2 regions of the Arthrobacter sp. PM3 genome follow, and region 2 is predicted to be linked to the other one. Evidence: riboswitches for the same ligand, from Rfam matches in the RefSeq annotation. Region 2 holds a riboswitch; the other holds the start of a gene.
What was found. Region 2 has a riboswitch for S-adenosylmethionine ahead of CFN17_RS13500 (homoserine O-acetyltransferase). Riboswitches for the same ligand answer to the same signal wherever they lie in the genome.

Region 1: linked by a shared signal. The riboswitch ahead of CFN17_RS04060 (DUF1737 domain-containing protein) and the one ahead of CFN17_RS13500 (homoserine O-acetyltransferase) in region 2 are both predicted to bind S-adenosylmethionine.

The regions. Positions count from the first base shown of each region.
Region 1 is NZ_CP022314.1:858,803-866,627, forward strand. Features, by position in the region: gene CFN17_RS04050 (aminodeoxychorismate lyase) at 1-516, shown strand, start outside; gene CFN17_RS04055 (hypothetical protein) at 607-1,560, opposite strand; SAM riboswitch class IV at 1,788-1,902, shown strand; gene CFN17_RS04060 (DUF1737 domain-containing protein) at 1,915-2,220, shown strand; gene CFN17_RS04065 (rhodanese-like domain-containing protein) at 2,217-2,636, shown strand; gene CFN17_RS04070 (O-succinylhomoserine sulfhydrylase) at 2,637-3,845, shown strand; gene CFN17_RS04075 (glutamate--cysteine ligase) at 3,854-5,017, opposite strand; gene CFN17_RS04080 (UDP-N-acetylglucosamine 1-carboxyvinyltransferase) at 5,069-6,592, opposite strand; gene CFN17_RS04085 (energy-coupling factor transporter transmembrane protein EcfT) at 6,698-7,501, opposite strand; gene CFN17_RS04090 (ABC transporter ATP-binding protein) at 7,498-7,825, opposite strand, start outside.
Region 2 is NZ_CP022314.1:2,967,900-2,975,724, forward strand. Features, by position in the region: gene CFN17_RS13495 (bifunctional o-acetylhomoserine/o-acetylserine sulfhydrylase) at 1-1,286, shown strand, start outside; SAM riboswitch class IV at 1,469-1,585, shown strand; gene CFN17_RS13500 (homoserine O-acetyltransferase) at 1,597-2,811, shown strand; gene CFN17_RS13505 (MFS transporter) at 3,037-4,419, shown strand; gene CFN17_RS13510 (LysR family transcriptional regulator) at 4,535-5,434, opposite strand; gene mmsB (3-hydroxyisobutyrate dehydrogenase) at 5,594-6,496, shown strand; gene CFN17_RS13520 (CoA-acylating methylmalonate-semialdehyde dehydrogenase) at 6,534-7,825, shown strand, end outside.

The sequences.
Region 1 (7,825 bases), 2.1 Mb from region 2:
GATGTCATCCTGCTGGACCGCGGCTACGACAGCGAGGTCGGCGAACGCGCCCCCTGGCTGCTGCTCGGCGCCAAGACCCTCTCCTACGCCGTGAACATGGCGGCGCTGCGTTACGCCCAACAGCACGGGGCGGACGATGTCATCTTCACGTCGGCGGACGGCCGGGTGCTGGAGGGACCTACGTCGACCGTCCTGCTGGCGCACCTGGAAACCACGGACGACGGCGCGGGCGGCGTCCGCACGGTCCGCCGGCTCATCACGCCGCAGCTGGACAGCGGCATCCTGCCGGGCACCTCCCAGGGGGCCCTGTTCACCGCCGCCAAGGCGGCCGGCTGGGAGCTGGGCTACGGCCCGTTGGAACCGAAGGACCTGCTGGATGCCGACGCCGTCTGGCTGATCTCCAGCATCCGGCTCCTGGCGCCCGTGAACCACATCGACGGCCAGGAAATCGGGACGCCGGAACTGCGCCGGCAGCTCACGGCCGAGCTCAACGCCCTCTTCGCCACGATCGAATAGTTCTCCCCTCCCGACAGGCAACGCGGGGTCAGATACAGCCCATTCCGGGGTCCGGGATGGGCGCTATCTGACCCCGCGTTGCTGTTTCGCTCAGCCCAGGGCGTCCGCGGGCACTGCGGGGCTGCGGCGGAAGGATGCCGGGTTGAACGCCGGCAGCATGAAGGTGGCCAGCACGGCGTCGAGCAGTTCCGGAGCCCACCGGCTGTTCTCCCCCAGCGTCGCGCACACGCCCAGCACCACGGGGGTGCCGTCGGCACGGCGCCGGATCTGGACCTGAACCGGCCCGGTCAGGCCGAGCGTGCGGACGGCCGCCAGCCCGAGCTTGCGCACATCCCCGGCCTCACCGGCAGGGACCCTGCGGGCCACCTCGTCGGTTCCGGGCCGCCCGTACGGGGTTTTGGTCTTTTCCAGGACCACGGCCGCCGGCGCCATCGCGTTGCGGGCCGGGGTGCCGAAGACCAGGGCGACGTAGTCGCTGCCCGGGATGAATTCCTGGACCAGCTGGCCGGAGGGCATGTTCTTCCAGTTCACGGAGGCCGTCCCGGCCAGCAGATGGACAGCGCGGGAGCCTTTGAAGACCCGGGGTTTGACGACGACCGGCCCGTTGAGACCCGCCAGTGAGGCCGGCGCGGCGGCGAGGTCGCCCGGGACGGCGAAGCGCGGGACAGGGACACCGGCTGCGTGCAGGGCCCATGCGGTGAAGAGGTGGTCATTGGCCAAAGCCACCGCGTCGGGGTCGCCGACAATGATCCGCACGTCCGGGCCGAATCCGGCGCGGGCAGCGGCCAGCACCGGGAGTTCGACGCTGAGGGTCGGGATGATGACGTTGATGGCTTCCCGGTCCACCAGCCGGCGCAGGTCCAGGACCATGTCCGGATCCGTCGCCGGCAGAAGTTTGACCGCCGCCGCCTGGGCGTCCCCGGACTGGCGGGTGATGGCGCGGGCGTCGGAGCCCAGGCAGGGGATGCCGCGCGCGGCAAGCTGGGCCGCGACGGCCATGCCAGCGGCGCCTGCAATGCCGGTAACCAGTATGCGCGGGCCCACGGTGACTCCATTCCGTCGTAGTTTGATTGCCTCAGCAGTTCCCCAGTACTCCGATTCACCCAGTACACTGCGCTTCCCCCCGGCGGGCACGAGTGGGCAGTACCCGAAACTGGAGCGCGCTACTACTTGGCCGCAGCCACGGCGTGGGCACTGCGGCGGCGGCCCGGTTACGGAACATGACGACGGCGGCACTGCGTGCCGGCGTCGTAAGTGTTACGTTCTTGGGGAGTAATGAGAACCGGTGGCAAGCCCTGACTGGCCGGTCGGCAACCCTCCCTTTCGCGGCGGGGTGCCTCAGGTGAATACTCGGCATATCGACCATTCGAGCTGCAAGCGTGAAAGAGGAGATCCGTCGTGCCTGACATATCCGCACCCGCTGTACCCGGTACAGCATCCGCCAGCGAGGAGAAGCTGGCCTACCGCCTGTTTACCGGCGCCGATGACCGCGCCTTCTGCGAGCGGGTGTCTGCAGCCCTGGCCGAGGGCTATGTCCTGCACGGAAGCCCCGCCGCCACGTTCAACGGCAGCACCGTCATCGTGGCGCAGGCGCTGGTCCTGCCGTCGGCGATTGCGAGCGCGGACGCCGCCGTGGCCAACGCCGTCGATGACCTCGACACCGGCGAGTTCGGCGAGGAAGAAGCCTTCGAGGGCCACGCATGAGCTACGCCGGAGACCTCAGCCCGGACCAGGCATGGGCCAGGCTCGAAGCGGGCGCCATCCTGGTGGATGTCCGGACCGAGGCCGAGTGGGCGCACATCGGCGTCCCGGACACAGCGGCCGCAGGCACTGGGCGCAACGATCCGCTCTTCATCCAGTGGAACCTCTCCGGCGGCCTGCCGAACCCGCACTTCGTCGAAGAGCTCCGGCGGCAGGCCCCGGAGGACACCGGCGTCGAACTGTTGTTCCTGTGCCGTTCCGGCGCCCGGTCGATCGCCGCCGCGACGGCCGCCACGCAGGCCGGCTACACCTCATACAACGTCCTCGAGGGCTTCGAAGGCGAAACTGACCGCTTTGGCGACCGCACCGTCAACGGCTGGAAGAACCGCGGCCTGCCCACCAACCTTGGAAAGAATTAAGTGACCTTCAATCCTGACGCCGCCGGATGGGCGGCCGACACCCAGGCTGTCCGTGGCGGCCTTGACCGCACCGGTTTCCAGGAAACGGCCGAGCCGATCTTCCTCAACTCAGGATTCGTCTACGAGTCCGCGGCCGCCGCAGAGCGCGCCTTCACCGGGGAGGACGAACGCTTCGTCTACTCCCGCTACGGCAACCCTTCGGTCGCGACATTCCAGGAGCGGCTCCGGCTGCTGGAAGGCACCGAGGCGTGTTTTGCGACGGCGTCCGGCATGTCCGCCGTGTTCACCGCCCTCGGCGCGCTGCTGGCGGCGGGCGACCGGGTGGTCGCCGCCCGCTCGCTCTTCGGCTCCTGCTTCGTGATCCTCAACGAGATCCTGCCGCGCTGGGGTGTCGAGACGGTCTTCGTGGACGGCCCGGACCTGGACCAGTGGTGCGCCGCGCTGTCCGCGCCGACCACGGCGGTCTTCTTCGAGTCGCCGTCGAACCCGATGCAGGAAATCGTGGACATCGCCGCCGTGAGCGAGCTGGCCCACGCCGCCGGCGCCACCGTGGTGGTGGACAACGTCTTCGCGACGCCGCTGCTGCAGCGTTGCGGGGACCTCGGCGCGGACGTGATCGTCTACTCCGGCACCAAGCACATCGACGGCCAGGGCCGGGTGCTTGGCGGGGCCATTCTGGGCAGCAAGGAATTCATCGACGGGCCTGTCAAGCAGCTCATGCGGCACACCGGACCGTCGCTGTCCGCGTTCAACGCCTGGGTCCTGACCAAGGGCCTGGAGACCATGGCCCTGCGCGTCAGCCACTCCTCCGCCTCCGCCCTGCGCCTGGCCGAATGGCTTGAAGAGCAGCCCGCGGTCAGTTGGGTGAAGTACCCGCTGCTGAAGTCCCACCCGCAGTATGAGCTCGCCGCGAAGCAGATGAAGGCCGGTGGCACGGTGCTCACTCTGGAGCTGTCGCCCTCCCCCGGGCGCACCGCCAAGGAGGCCGCCTTCGCGCTCCTGGATGCGCTGCGGATCATCGACATCTCCAACAACCTCGGCGATTCGAAGTCCCTCATCACGCACCCGGCCACCACGACACACCGGGCCATGGGCCCGGAGGGCCGCGCGGCAATCGGGCTCAGCGACGGCGTCGTGCGCCTGTCGGTGGGACTGGAGGATGTCGAGGACCTGATCCGCGACCTCGGGCAGGCGCTCAAACAGGTCTAGGGAAGCGGTCAGCCCCGGAAGGCGGCGTCCGGTTCGCCGGTGACGGCGCCCTGCATGGTCACTTCGACGGCCCGTTCGACGACGCCGGCCAGGCCGCCTTCCCGGAACGGTGCCCGCTGCAGTTGCGAACCCGTGCCCTCCGCCAGGATCCGTTCGACGCCCTCGCGCGCCAGTTCCAGCTCGCCCTGCTCTTCCAGCACGGGTGCCACGAAGTCCACCAGTGCCCGGACGACGTCCGCGGCCGGGGCAGGGGTGAACGTTCCGAAGTCCAGGAGCTGCCCGCGCAGCCCGCAGTTGCTGGCCTGCCATGCGGCCATCCGCAACAGCAGCGTGGGCACGGGGGCGGGATCGACGCCGTCGTTCCATTCCCGCGCCGCCGACTCCACCAGGGCACGGACCAGCACGGAGATCAGCGCCGCATCCTCAGCCCGCAGGCAGACATCGGCGACCCTGACCTCAACCGTGGGATGCAGCCGGGCCAGCCGCGCATCGAAGTAAATCATGCCCTCATCCATCAGGACGCCGCTTTCCACCAGCCGGGTCACCACCCGCCGGTAGACCGGAAGACTGCCGAAAATCATGGTGGGGCCCGATCCCGGCCAGCGGTTCCACGCCTGGGTGCGGTAGCTTTCGAACCCTGTTTCCGCGCCGTTCCAGTACGGGGAATTCGCGCTGAGGGCGATCAGCACGGCGAGTTTGTCCCGGATCCGGTCCATGACGGCCACGCCCTCCTCCGGGGACTCCACATAGGTGTGGACGTGGAGGCCGCAGGTCAGCTGGTTGCGCACCGTAAGCCCGAAGCGTTCCTGCATGGTCTGGTACCGCTGCTTCGGGGTCAGGTGCGTGGCGGCGCCCTGGGGCGAGGTGGCCAGGGCGGCGACCCGGCCCCCGTGCACCCGGGCGGCGCCGTCCGCCAGCCCGCGGCCCTTCCTGAGCTGCCGGAGAAGTTCCGTGTAATCCAGGCACGGCCGGGTCTGGGTCTCAATCTGCTCAAGCTTGAGCTCGTAGCTGAAGTCGGCTTCCGCGTGCACCGGCCGCTGCGACGGGCCGACGCCGGTGACGTCCTTCCCCGGCGGGAGGAGGCCGGGCAGCATGAGATCGGCGAGGGCAAGCAGCCGGCCCGATTCAGGGTCGACGATCAGCAGTTCTTCCTCCGCGCCGAAGGTTCGCATGACTCTATTGTGCGTCAGGATCTCCCGACACGCGCTACCCCCGACACCGGGTCAGTCCTGGAAGTACTCGATCTTCGCGCCGATGGTGTTGAGGCGCTCGGCCAGATCCTCGTAGCCGCGCTCGATGACGTAGATGTTCCGCAGTTCAGAGACGCCGCGGGCCGCGAGCATGGCCAGCAGCAGGCAGGCGGCGGGACGGAGGGCCGGCGGGCAGCCCACCTCGGCGGCGCGCCACTTGCTGGGCCCGTTGACGTAGATCCGGTGCGGATCCAGCAGCTGCACCTGGGCGCCCAGCTTGTTCAGCTCGGTCAGGTAGATGGCCCGGTTCTCGTACACCCAGTCATGGATCATGGTCTGGCCGTGGGCGTTGGCGGCGATCACCGCGAAGAACGGCAGGTTGTCGATGTTCAGTCCCGGGAAGGGCATCGGGTGGATTTTGTCCTCCGGCGCCCGCAGTTCCGAAGGCTTGGTGGTGACATCCACCAGGCGGGTGCGGCCGTTGCGGGCAAAATACTCCCCCGACACCTCGAGCCGCTGGCCCATCTGCTCCAGGGTGGCGAGTTCGATTTCCATGAACTCGATCGGGACGCGGCGGATGGTGACTTCGGAGTTGGTCACGATGCCGGCGGTGATGAGGCTCATTGCCTCGATCGGGTCCTCGGAGGGGAAGTATTCGATGTCGACGTCGATCGACGGGCGGCCGGTGATCTTCAGCGTGGTGGTGCCGACGCCGTCGATTTCCACGCCGAGCATCTGCAGGTAGAAGCAGAGGTCCTGCACCATATAGTTGGGGCTGGCGTTGCGGATGATGGTGGTGCCGCGGCGGTGTGCGGCGGCCATGATGGCGTTCTCGGTGACCGTGTCACCGCGTTCGCTCAGCACGAAGGAGCGGTCGTAACTGTCCGACGGCGGCGCCTGGACAGCGTAGAAACCCGACTTCGCCTCGACGCTGAGGCCGAACTGGCGCAGCGCCTGCATGTGCGGCTGCACGGTGCGGGTGCCGAGGTCGCAGCCCCCGGCGTAGGGCAGCCGGTAGGTGCCGGCTTCATCCAGCAACGGACCCAGGAGCATGATCACGCTGCGGGTGCGGCGGGCGGCCTCCACGTCCATGGAGTCCAGGTCCAGGACCTCGGGGCGGCGGATCTGGAGGTCGTTGGCGTTGAGCCAGGTGCATTCGACGCCGATGCTGGTAAGCACCTCCACGATCCGGTTGACTTCTTCAATCCGGGCCAGGCGGCGCAACGTGGTGGTGCCCCGGTTGATGAGGCTGGCGCACAGGAGTGCGACGCCGGCGTTCTTGCTGCTGTTGACGTCCACCGCACCGGAGAGCGTCCGTGCGCCTTCGACCCGCAGGTGGGTCATCTGGGGCCGGCCCACGTTGACGATGCTGTGCCCGACGATCGTCTCCAAACGCTGGATCATTTTCAGGCTCAGGTTCTGCTTGCCCTGTTCCATCCGGGCGATCGCACTCTGGCTGGTGCCGAGCTCGGCGGCGAGTTGTCCCTGGGTCCAGCCTTTCGCGCCGCGCGCTTCGCGGAGCAGCAGGCCTACGTGTTCAGCAGTCGGTTGCGTCATGTCCCGAAAATATCACGGATGATTTATTAACTCGGGACATCCGCGCCGGAATGCCGTGAATGTCACACGCATACCCGCACCATGCGATAAACGGTGGGGCGTGCCTTACTGGCGGGCGAGGAATACGAGGTTCCAGGTGCCCGCGCCGAGGGCCGCGGCGACGGCTGCGGCCGCTATGACCAGCCCGCCCAGGAGCACCCAGATGTCGAGTCCGCTAAACGTCGACGGCCGGGCCCAGGTCCGGGCCGCGCCGCCGAACCCGCGCGCCTCCATCGTCACCGCCAGCCGGGACGCGCTCCGGATCGCCTGCACCAGCAGCCCGAAGCTCTGGCCCAGGGTGGCCCGGAACCGCTGGTAGGGGCTGCCGCTCGAACCCACGCCGCGGGCACGCCGGGCCATTCCGATGGTCTGCCATTGCTCGGCCATGATCCCGACGAGGCGCATGGCTGCCAGCGTGCCCAGGACGAACCGGTGTGGCAGCTTCGCGTTCTGCGCCAGGGCGTCGGCCAGGTCCGTGGGGTCGGTGCAGCTCATGAGCAGCACGGCCGGCAGCGCGATCGCCAGGCCGCGGAGCATGAAACCGAGCCCCAGCTGCAGGGAACCGGCGCTGATGGACCAGATCCCGGCGTCGACCAGAACGGCCCCGGCGTCGGGCGCCAGGATGGCCGTGCTCCAGCCGCCCAGCGCCGCGGCGAGGATCAGCGGCCAGCCGCGCTGCCACAGCAGGGCGAGCGTGAGGCCGGCGAGCGGGAAGAGAAGGAGTTCGCAGGCCAGCGCCACCGACGCCGACACCCAGTCAATAGACAGCGCCAGGACCATGGTGATCAGCAGGACGGCGGTGAACTTGGCCAGCGGGTTGGCGCGGGTCAGCAGTGCGTGGTTGCCGCGAAGGCTCAGTTCGGCTCTCATGGCGCGGCCGCTTCCGGCAGTTCACGGTCCGCAGCGGCAGCGGTTACGGCGGCCGCACCCCCTGCGCCGAGCCGGAGTTCCGTGCCGCCCAGGACGGCGGAGAATTCGGCGTCGTGCGTCACGGACACCACCGCGGTGCCGGCGTCGAGGAGTTCGGCGAGGAACGAGGCAAGTTCGGCCCACGTGTTGGCGTCCTGGCCGAAGGTGGGCTCGTCCAGGATCAGCACCTTCGGGTGCGCCGCCAGGACGGTGGCCACCGAGAGGCGCCGTTTCTCGCCGCCCGAGAGCGTGTAGGGGTTGGCGTCCACAAGCCCGGTCAGCCGG
Region 2 (7,825 bases):
AGATCCACGCCGGCCAGGAGCCGGATTCCGCCACCGGCGCCCGGTCCCTGCCCATCTACCAGACGACGTCGTTCGTGTTCCCCAGCGCCGAGAGCGCGGCGAACCGCTTCGCCCTGGCCGAGCTCGCACCCATCTACACCAGGATCGGCAACCCGACCCAGGACGCGGTGGAGCAGCGCGTGGCGAGCCTTGAAGGCGGCCTCGCGGCCCTGCTGCTCAGCTCCGGCCAGGCCGCCGAAACCTTCGCCATCCTCAATATCGCCGAAGCAGGGGACCACGTGGTGGCCAGCCCCAGCCTCTACGGCGGCACCTACAACCTGCTGGCCCACACGCTCAAGAAGTTCGGCATCTCGGTGACGTTCGTGGCGGACCCGGACAACCTGGAGCAGTGGCGCGATGCCGTGCAGCCCAACACCAAGCTGTTCTTCGGCGAAGTGGTCTCCAACCCGCGCCAGGACGTGCTGGACATCGAAGGTGTCGCCAAGGTGGCCCACGAGGCCGGGGTGCCGCTGATCGTCGACAACACGCTCTCCACCCCGTACCTCATCCGCCCCATCGAGTGGGGCGCGGACATCGTGGTCCACTCGGCCACCAAGTACCTTGGCGGCCACGGCGCCGCGATCGCCGGTGTGATCGTGGACTCCGGCAACTTCGACTTCGGCAAGGACCCCGCACGGTACCCGAACTTCAACACCCCGGACCCCACCTACAACGGCCTGGTCTACGCCCGCGACCTCGGTGCCGGCGGCGCCCTGGGGGCCAACCTGTCCTACATCCTCAAGGCCCGGGTCCAGCTCCTGCGCGACCTCGGCTCCGCCGTCTCGCCGTTCAACGCCTTCCTCATTGCCCAGGGCATTGAAACGCTCAGCCTGCGCGTCGAGCGCCACGTCGCCAACGCCACCAAGGTGGCGCAATGGCTGGAGGCCAGGGACGACGTCGAATCCGTCGCCTACGCCGGGCTGCCGTCCAGCCCCTGGTTCGAGCGCGGCCGCAAGTACGGCCCCAAGGGGACCGGCGCCGTCGTGGCGTTCAATATCGCCGGGGGAGCCGAGGCCGGCAAGCGGTTCGTCGATGCACTGGAGCTGCACTCGCACGTGGCCAACATCGGCGACGTCCGCTCCCTGGTGATCCACCCGGCGTCGACCACCCACAGTCAGCTCTCGCCCGAGCAGCAGGCCGTGGCCGGCGTGAACCCCGGGCTCGTGCGGCTCTCGGTCGGCCTGGAACACATCGATGACATCCTCGCCGACCTCGACGCCGGCTTCCGCGCAGCCAAGGGCGCCTAACAGGGGCCGCCGCGCCGGGATCGCCGGAACGCATCGCAGTCGCCGTAACCTTCCGGCGTCCGCGACGGCTTCCGGCGAACCCGGCGTGCAGCGAGCCCGCGTCCTGCGAACCCGGTGCGGGGCTGTCACACGGATGTCACATTCTTCGTCATTTGCTCGCCCCGTTTCGTACACTCGTAAAAGGTCATGAGTGCCAGCGACTAGCCCCGGCTTGCTGGCCGGCAACCCTCCTCTTGCGGCGGGGTGCCCCGGGTGAAGACCTGGCCTGCCGGTCAGCTGACGGCGGGCAAGCGCGAAGATAGGTCCTCATATGACGATTGCCGTCACCCGCAACGGTGAAACCGAAACCACGCCAGCCCGTAACGCCGCCGAAAAGCAGGCTGCCCATGCACCAGCCGCAGCCACTCCGGCCGACACCTTGCCGGGGGGAGGAACCCCGGTGCCGGACGGAACCGTCCGGTACCTCGGGATCGGCGACCTGCCGCTCGAATCCGGCTTCCACCTGCCGGACGTGGTACTCGGCTACGAGACGTGGGGCACCCTCAATGCGGACGCCTCCAACGCCGTCCTGATCGAGCACGCCCTGACCGGAGACACCCATGTGACCCGCGGTGACACCGAGGAACCCGGCTGGTGGGAACAACTGGCCGGCCCCGGCGCGCCCGTGGACACCGACAAGTACTTCGTGGTCTCCATCAACATCCTGGGCGGCTGCTACGGCTCCACCGGGCCCTCCACACCGGCCCCGGACGGGCGCCCCTGGGGCTCACGGTTCCCGCTGGTCACCCTGCGGGACACCACGGCCGCCGAGGCACGCCTGGCCGACGCCCTGGGCATCAGGACCTGGCATGCCGTCGTAGGCGGATCCCTCGGCGGGGCGCGCGCCCTCGAGTGGGCCGTGTCCTATCCGGACCGGGTACGGCACTGCGCGGTGATTTCCGTCGGCGCCAGCAGCACCGCGGAGCAGATTGCTTTTGCCCAGGCGCAGACCCTGGCCATCCGGCAGGACCCTAACTTCAACGGCGGCGACTACTACGGCGGTCCCGAGCCCGTGGCCGGGCTTGCCCTGGCCCGGCGCATCGCGCACATCACCTACCGGTCCGCGGCCGAACTCCACGGCCGGTTCGGCCGCAATGCCCAGGAATCCGAGACCCCGCTGGAAGCCGGGTCGCTGGCCGGGCGGGGCCGCTACCAGGTGGAAAGCTACCTGGACCACCAGGGCAACAAGCTGGTCCGGCGCTTCGACGCCAACAGCTACATCGCCATCACCGAGGCGCTCATGAGCCACGACATCTGTCGCGGGCGCGGACCCCTCCGCGAATCCCTGGCCGCCGCCACGGCCGGATTCCTGGTAGCGGCCGTCGACTCCGACCGCCTCTACTTCCCTGCGCAGTCGCGCGAACTTGCAGAGGCGCTGCCGGGCCGCCCGGACGTGCACATCATCGAGGCGCCGATCGGCCATGACGGCTTCCTCACGGAGATCGGCCAGCTCAGCGGCCAGCTGCGGGCGGCCTTCTTCGGCTGATGCCGGGGCCGCGCGCCCGGCACCGATCCACGGCGGGGGCCCCGCGGGGAGCTGCACAGGGGCTCCCTGTTGTGCATTTTTGCAGATGCGCTCTGCACTAATGGCCGTTGAGGCCCGGGCCTGGAGCGTCCATACTCGTCTGGAATGACGCCATGTGCCTTACATCACAAGCGTCCTCAGTCCAATGGTCCACAGGGTGTCGAAGGCGACACCGAAGGAGTGACGATGAGTACGGAAAACGCGGCCGCGAGCCGCACAGACGAAACGGACGTCAAAGCGTCCGGCCTGAAGAAAGTTGTGGCGGCCTCCATGGCCGGCACCGTGGTGGAATGGTACGAATTCTTCCTCTACGCCTCCGCGGCCACACTGGTCTTCGGCAAGACCTTCTTCCCCAATTCGGGCACCGAGCTGGACGGCATCCTTGCGGCGTTCCTGACCTACGCTGTCGGCTTTGTTGCCCGCCCGATCGGCGGGATCGTCTTCGGCCACTTCGGCGACAAGTTCGGCCGCAAGCAGCTCCTCCAGCTGAGCATCATCCTGGTGGGCGTCTCCACCTTCCTGATGGGCTGCCTGCCCACCTTCGCGCAGATCGGCTACTGGGCCCCTGCGCTGCTGGTCTTCCTGCGCTTCGCCCAGGGCTTCGCCGTCGGCGGTGAATGGGGCGGTGCCGTCCTGCTCGTCGCGGAGCACAGCCCCAGCAAGTCCCGCGGCTTCTGGGCCAGCTGGCCGCAGTCCGCCGTCCCGCTGGGCAACCTCTTCGCCACCGCGGTGCTTTTCATCCTGTCCGCGACCCTGTCCTCCGCGGACTTCCTCAGCTGGGGCTGGCGGGTTGCCTTCTGGCTCTCCGCGGTGATCGTGCTGATCGGTTACTACATCCGCACCAAGGTCAGCGACGCCCCCATCTTCCTGGAAGCCCGCAAGGAAGTTGAAGCCGGCCACAAGGGCTACGGCGTGGCAGAGGTGTTCCGCCGCTACCCGCGCGGCGTGTTCACCGCCATGGGCCTGCGGTTCGCGGAGAACATCCTGTACTACCTCGTGGTCACCTTCTCGATCACGTACCTGAAGACGGTGGTCCACGCCGACACGTCCCGGATCCTCATGCTCCTGCTGGTGGCACACCTGATCCACTTCGCCGTCGTGCCGCTGGTCGGCAGGCTCTCGGACCGCGTGGGACGCAAGCCCGTCTACCTGGCCGGAGCCGTGTTGGGTGCGACCTGGGGTTTCTTCGCCTTCCCGATGATGGACACCGGCAACGACTTCATCATCCTCGCCGCGGTGATTATCGGCCTGCTCTTCCACGCCCTGATGTACGCGGGCCAGCCGGCCATCATGGCGGAGATGTTCCCGACCCGGATGCGGTACTCCGGCGTGTCCCTCGGCTACCAGGTGACCTCGATCGTGGCCGGTTCGCTTGCCCCGATCATCGCCGTCGCGCTGCTGGGCCAGTACAAGTCCTCCGTGCCGGTGGCCATCTACCTGCTGATCGCCTGCGCCGTCACTGTCGTCGCCGTGTTCTTCCTCAAGGAGACCCGCGGCATCTCGCTGCGCGACGTCGACGCCGCCGACGCCCAGGGGACCGCCGACCTGCTTGCCGCAGGCAAGAGGTAACAGGCAAGCGGTAACCCCGCCCGCCCCGAGGGGCTCCTCCCGTTCCATGATTTGCCAGATATGGCCGCCAAACTTTCCGGTTTGGCGGCCATATCTGTCACATGAGCGCTGACGTCTAGGCTGTGAGCACATCCTGGCGGTCCCGGACTTCGGTCCGGATCGCCTCCAGGACGGCCCGGACCGGGGCGGAGCGCAATGACTCCTGCCGGGCGACTGCCCAGATGGGGAGTTGCCGCTGGAAGTCGTCCGGCAGTACGGCCACGAAGCCCGGCCTGCCGGCCACGAGGAAGTTCGGGAGCAGGCCGATTCCGGCGCCCCGCCGGACGGCCTCGAGCTGGGCAAAAACACTTGTGGCCTGGAAGCTGGACCGCGGCATCGGAAGCTGCGTTGAGCGGTGGCCGAGCTCGGCCACCTGGAGCGCGGACTCGACGTAGGAGACAAAGCCGTGCTGCCGGACGTCGTCGAGCGCGGCCGGAAGCCCGTGCTCCTGCGCATAGCCGGGGCTGGCATAAAGCCTGAGGAAGTAGTTGCTCAGGAAGATCGCCTGGGCGTTGGCGACCTCAAGGTTTCCTACCACCACCTCAAGGTCCACGCCGGAACGGTTCTGGCTCGCCTTGCGGGTCGCGCTGAGCAGTTCCACGCTGAGCTGCGGATTCTCCCGCTGCAGCCGCACGAGGGCTGGCGCGAGGAATTCCGCCCCGAACCCGTCCGGGGTGCTGATCCGGACCAGGCCGGAGATCACGTCCCCGGTCCGCGCAATGCTGCCGGACAAGACGCCCAGGGTGCCCTCGATGGCCTCGGCCGCCGCGACGGCCTGGCTGCCGAGCTCGGTCAGTTCCCAGCCGTGCGGGCTGCGTTCCAGGGTCCGGCCGCCCAGCTGCTTGTCCAGGGCCAGGATCCGCCGGGAAATGGTGGTGTGGGTGGTGCCGAGCGTCTCCGCGACCGCGTTGAACCGGCCCAGCCGGGCAACGGTCAGCAGGATCAGCAGGTCGTCAGGGCTCGGAAGCCGCCTCAAGTCCACGTGTGTCCCCATTTCCATTCACGTGCGGTGTGTGCATCTGTGCACATACCGTCTGTGATTTTTCTCCTTGATTGCACCCTAGCAGGGTGTGATCGTGGACACAGCGCGTCCGGCCATTAGCCGGACAGACCCTCGAGCAAAGGAGCTTATGCCATGGCAGTTATCGCCTGGATCGGACTGGGAAACATGGGCGGGTCCATGTCGGTGAACCTGGCCAAAGCCGGACATGAGGTCCGCGGCTTTGACCTCAACGATGAAGCGGTGGCCGCCGTGGGGGCCGGGGGAGTCAGTCCGGCCGCCAGCATCGCCGAGGCCGTGGCGGGAGCCGACGTCGTCTTCACCATGCTCCCCAAAGGCGAACACGCCCGTGCCGTTTACCTCGGCGGCGACGGCGTGCTGGCCCACGCGGACACCCGGACGCTGCTGGTGGATTCCTCCACGATCGATATCGCCTCCGCGCAGGCCCTGCACGACGCCGCTGCTGCCGCCGGCTTCCGCTTTGTCGACGCGCCGGTCTCGGGCGGGATGAGCGGGGCCAAAGCCGCCACCTTGACGTTCATGGTCGGCGGCGAGGCCGGTGCCGTCGCGGACGCCACCGAATACATCCGCCCGATGGCGGCCAACATCATCCCGACCGGCGGCGCCACGACCGGGCAGGCCGCCAAGATCTGCAACAACCTGATGCTCTTCATCAACCTCGCCTCCACGGCGGAGGGCGCCGTGCTCGCGGACCGGCTCGGCCTGGACAAACAGGTGTTCTGGGACATCGCCTCCGTTTCCTCCGGCGACAGCTGGGCCCTGCGCACCTGGTACCCCGTGGCCGGCGTCGTGCCCACCGCGGCCTCAAACAACGACTTCGCCCCGACCTTCACCACCGAACTGGCCAACAAGGACATCGGCTTGGCGATCAGCGCGGCGCGGGACACCGGCACGCCGCTGGAACTCGGCGAGCACGTCCAACAGCTCTTCCAGCGGCTCATCGACTCCGGCCAGTCCGGCAGCGACTGCTCCGCGATCGTCAAGCTCGTCGACGGCTCGCTTGAGTCCGCCAACTAGCGCCGGAACCCCTGAGAAAGAGACGCACCCCATGCACATCGAACGCATCCCGCACGTCATCAACGGCGCCCTCATTTCCGACGCCGAACGCTACGGCCCGGTCTTCAACCCGGCCACCGGCGAACAGGAAAAAGAAGTCGCGCTGGCCTCCGCAGCCCGCGTCGAGGAAGCCATCGCCGCGGCCCGCGCCGCGCTGCCCGGCTGGCGGGCGACGAGCCTGGCCCGGCGCACCGCCATCTTCTTCAAGGTCCGCGAACTGCTCCTGCAGCGCCGGCCGGAGCTGGCGGCCCTGCTGACCAGCGAACACGGCAAGGTCCTCTCCGACGCCGAAGGCGAGATCACCCGCGGCCTGGAGAACATCGAATTCGCCACCGGCCTGTCCCACATGCTCAAGGGGGAGCGTTCCGAACAGGTCTCCGGCGGCGTCGACGTCCACTCGGTCCGCCAGCCGGTCGGCGTCGTCGCCTGCATCACCCCGTTCAACTTCCCCGCCATGGTGCCGCTGTGGATGATCGGCAGCGCGCTGGCCTGCGGCAACACCGTCCTGCTCAAACCCAGCGAGAAGGACCCCTCCGCCGCCGTCTTCATTGCCCAGGTCTTCGCCGAGGCCGGCCTGCCCGCCGGCGTCCTCAACGTGGTCCACGGCGACAAGGAAGCCGTGGACGTGCTCCTGGAACACCCCGATGTCAAGGCCGTGAGCTTCGTGGGATCGACGCCGATCGCGCAGTCCATCTACAAGCGCGCCGCCGACCACGGCAAACGGGTCCAGGCCCTAGGCGGGGCCAAGAACCACATGGTGGTCCTGCCGGATGCGGACCTCAACATGGCCGCCGACGCCGCCGTCTCGGCCGCCTACGGCTCCGCGGGGGAGCGCTGCATGGCCGTCAGCGTGCTGGTGGCCGTCGGCGCCATTGCCGATGACCTCGTCCGTGCCATTACCGCCAGGATGGCCACGTTGAAGATCGGGCCCGGCACGGATCCGGCGTCCCAGATGGGCCCGCTGATCACGGCGGAACACCGCGACAAAGTGGCCTCGTACGTCGCCGGCGCCGCGGACGAGGGCGCCTCAGTGGTGGTGGACGGCCGGGACCAGTCGTTCGACTCGAACGGCTTCTTCCTCGGCGTCAGCCTGATCGACCACGTCAAGCCCGGCATGAAGGTCTACGACGACGAGATCTTCGGCCCCGTCCTCTCTGTGGTCCGCGTGGAAACCTACGCCGACGCCGTCAAGCTCGTCAACGACAACGAGTTCGGCAACGGCGTGGCCATTTTCACCCGGGACGGCGGCGCCGCCCGGCAGTTCGAGTTCGACGTCGAGGCCGGCATGGT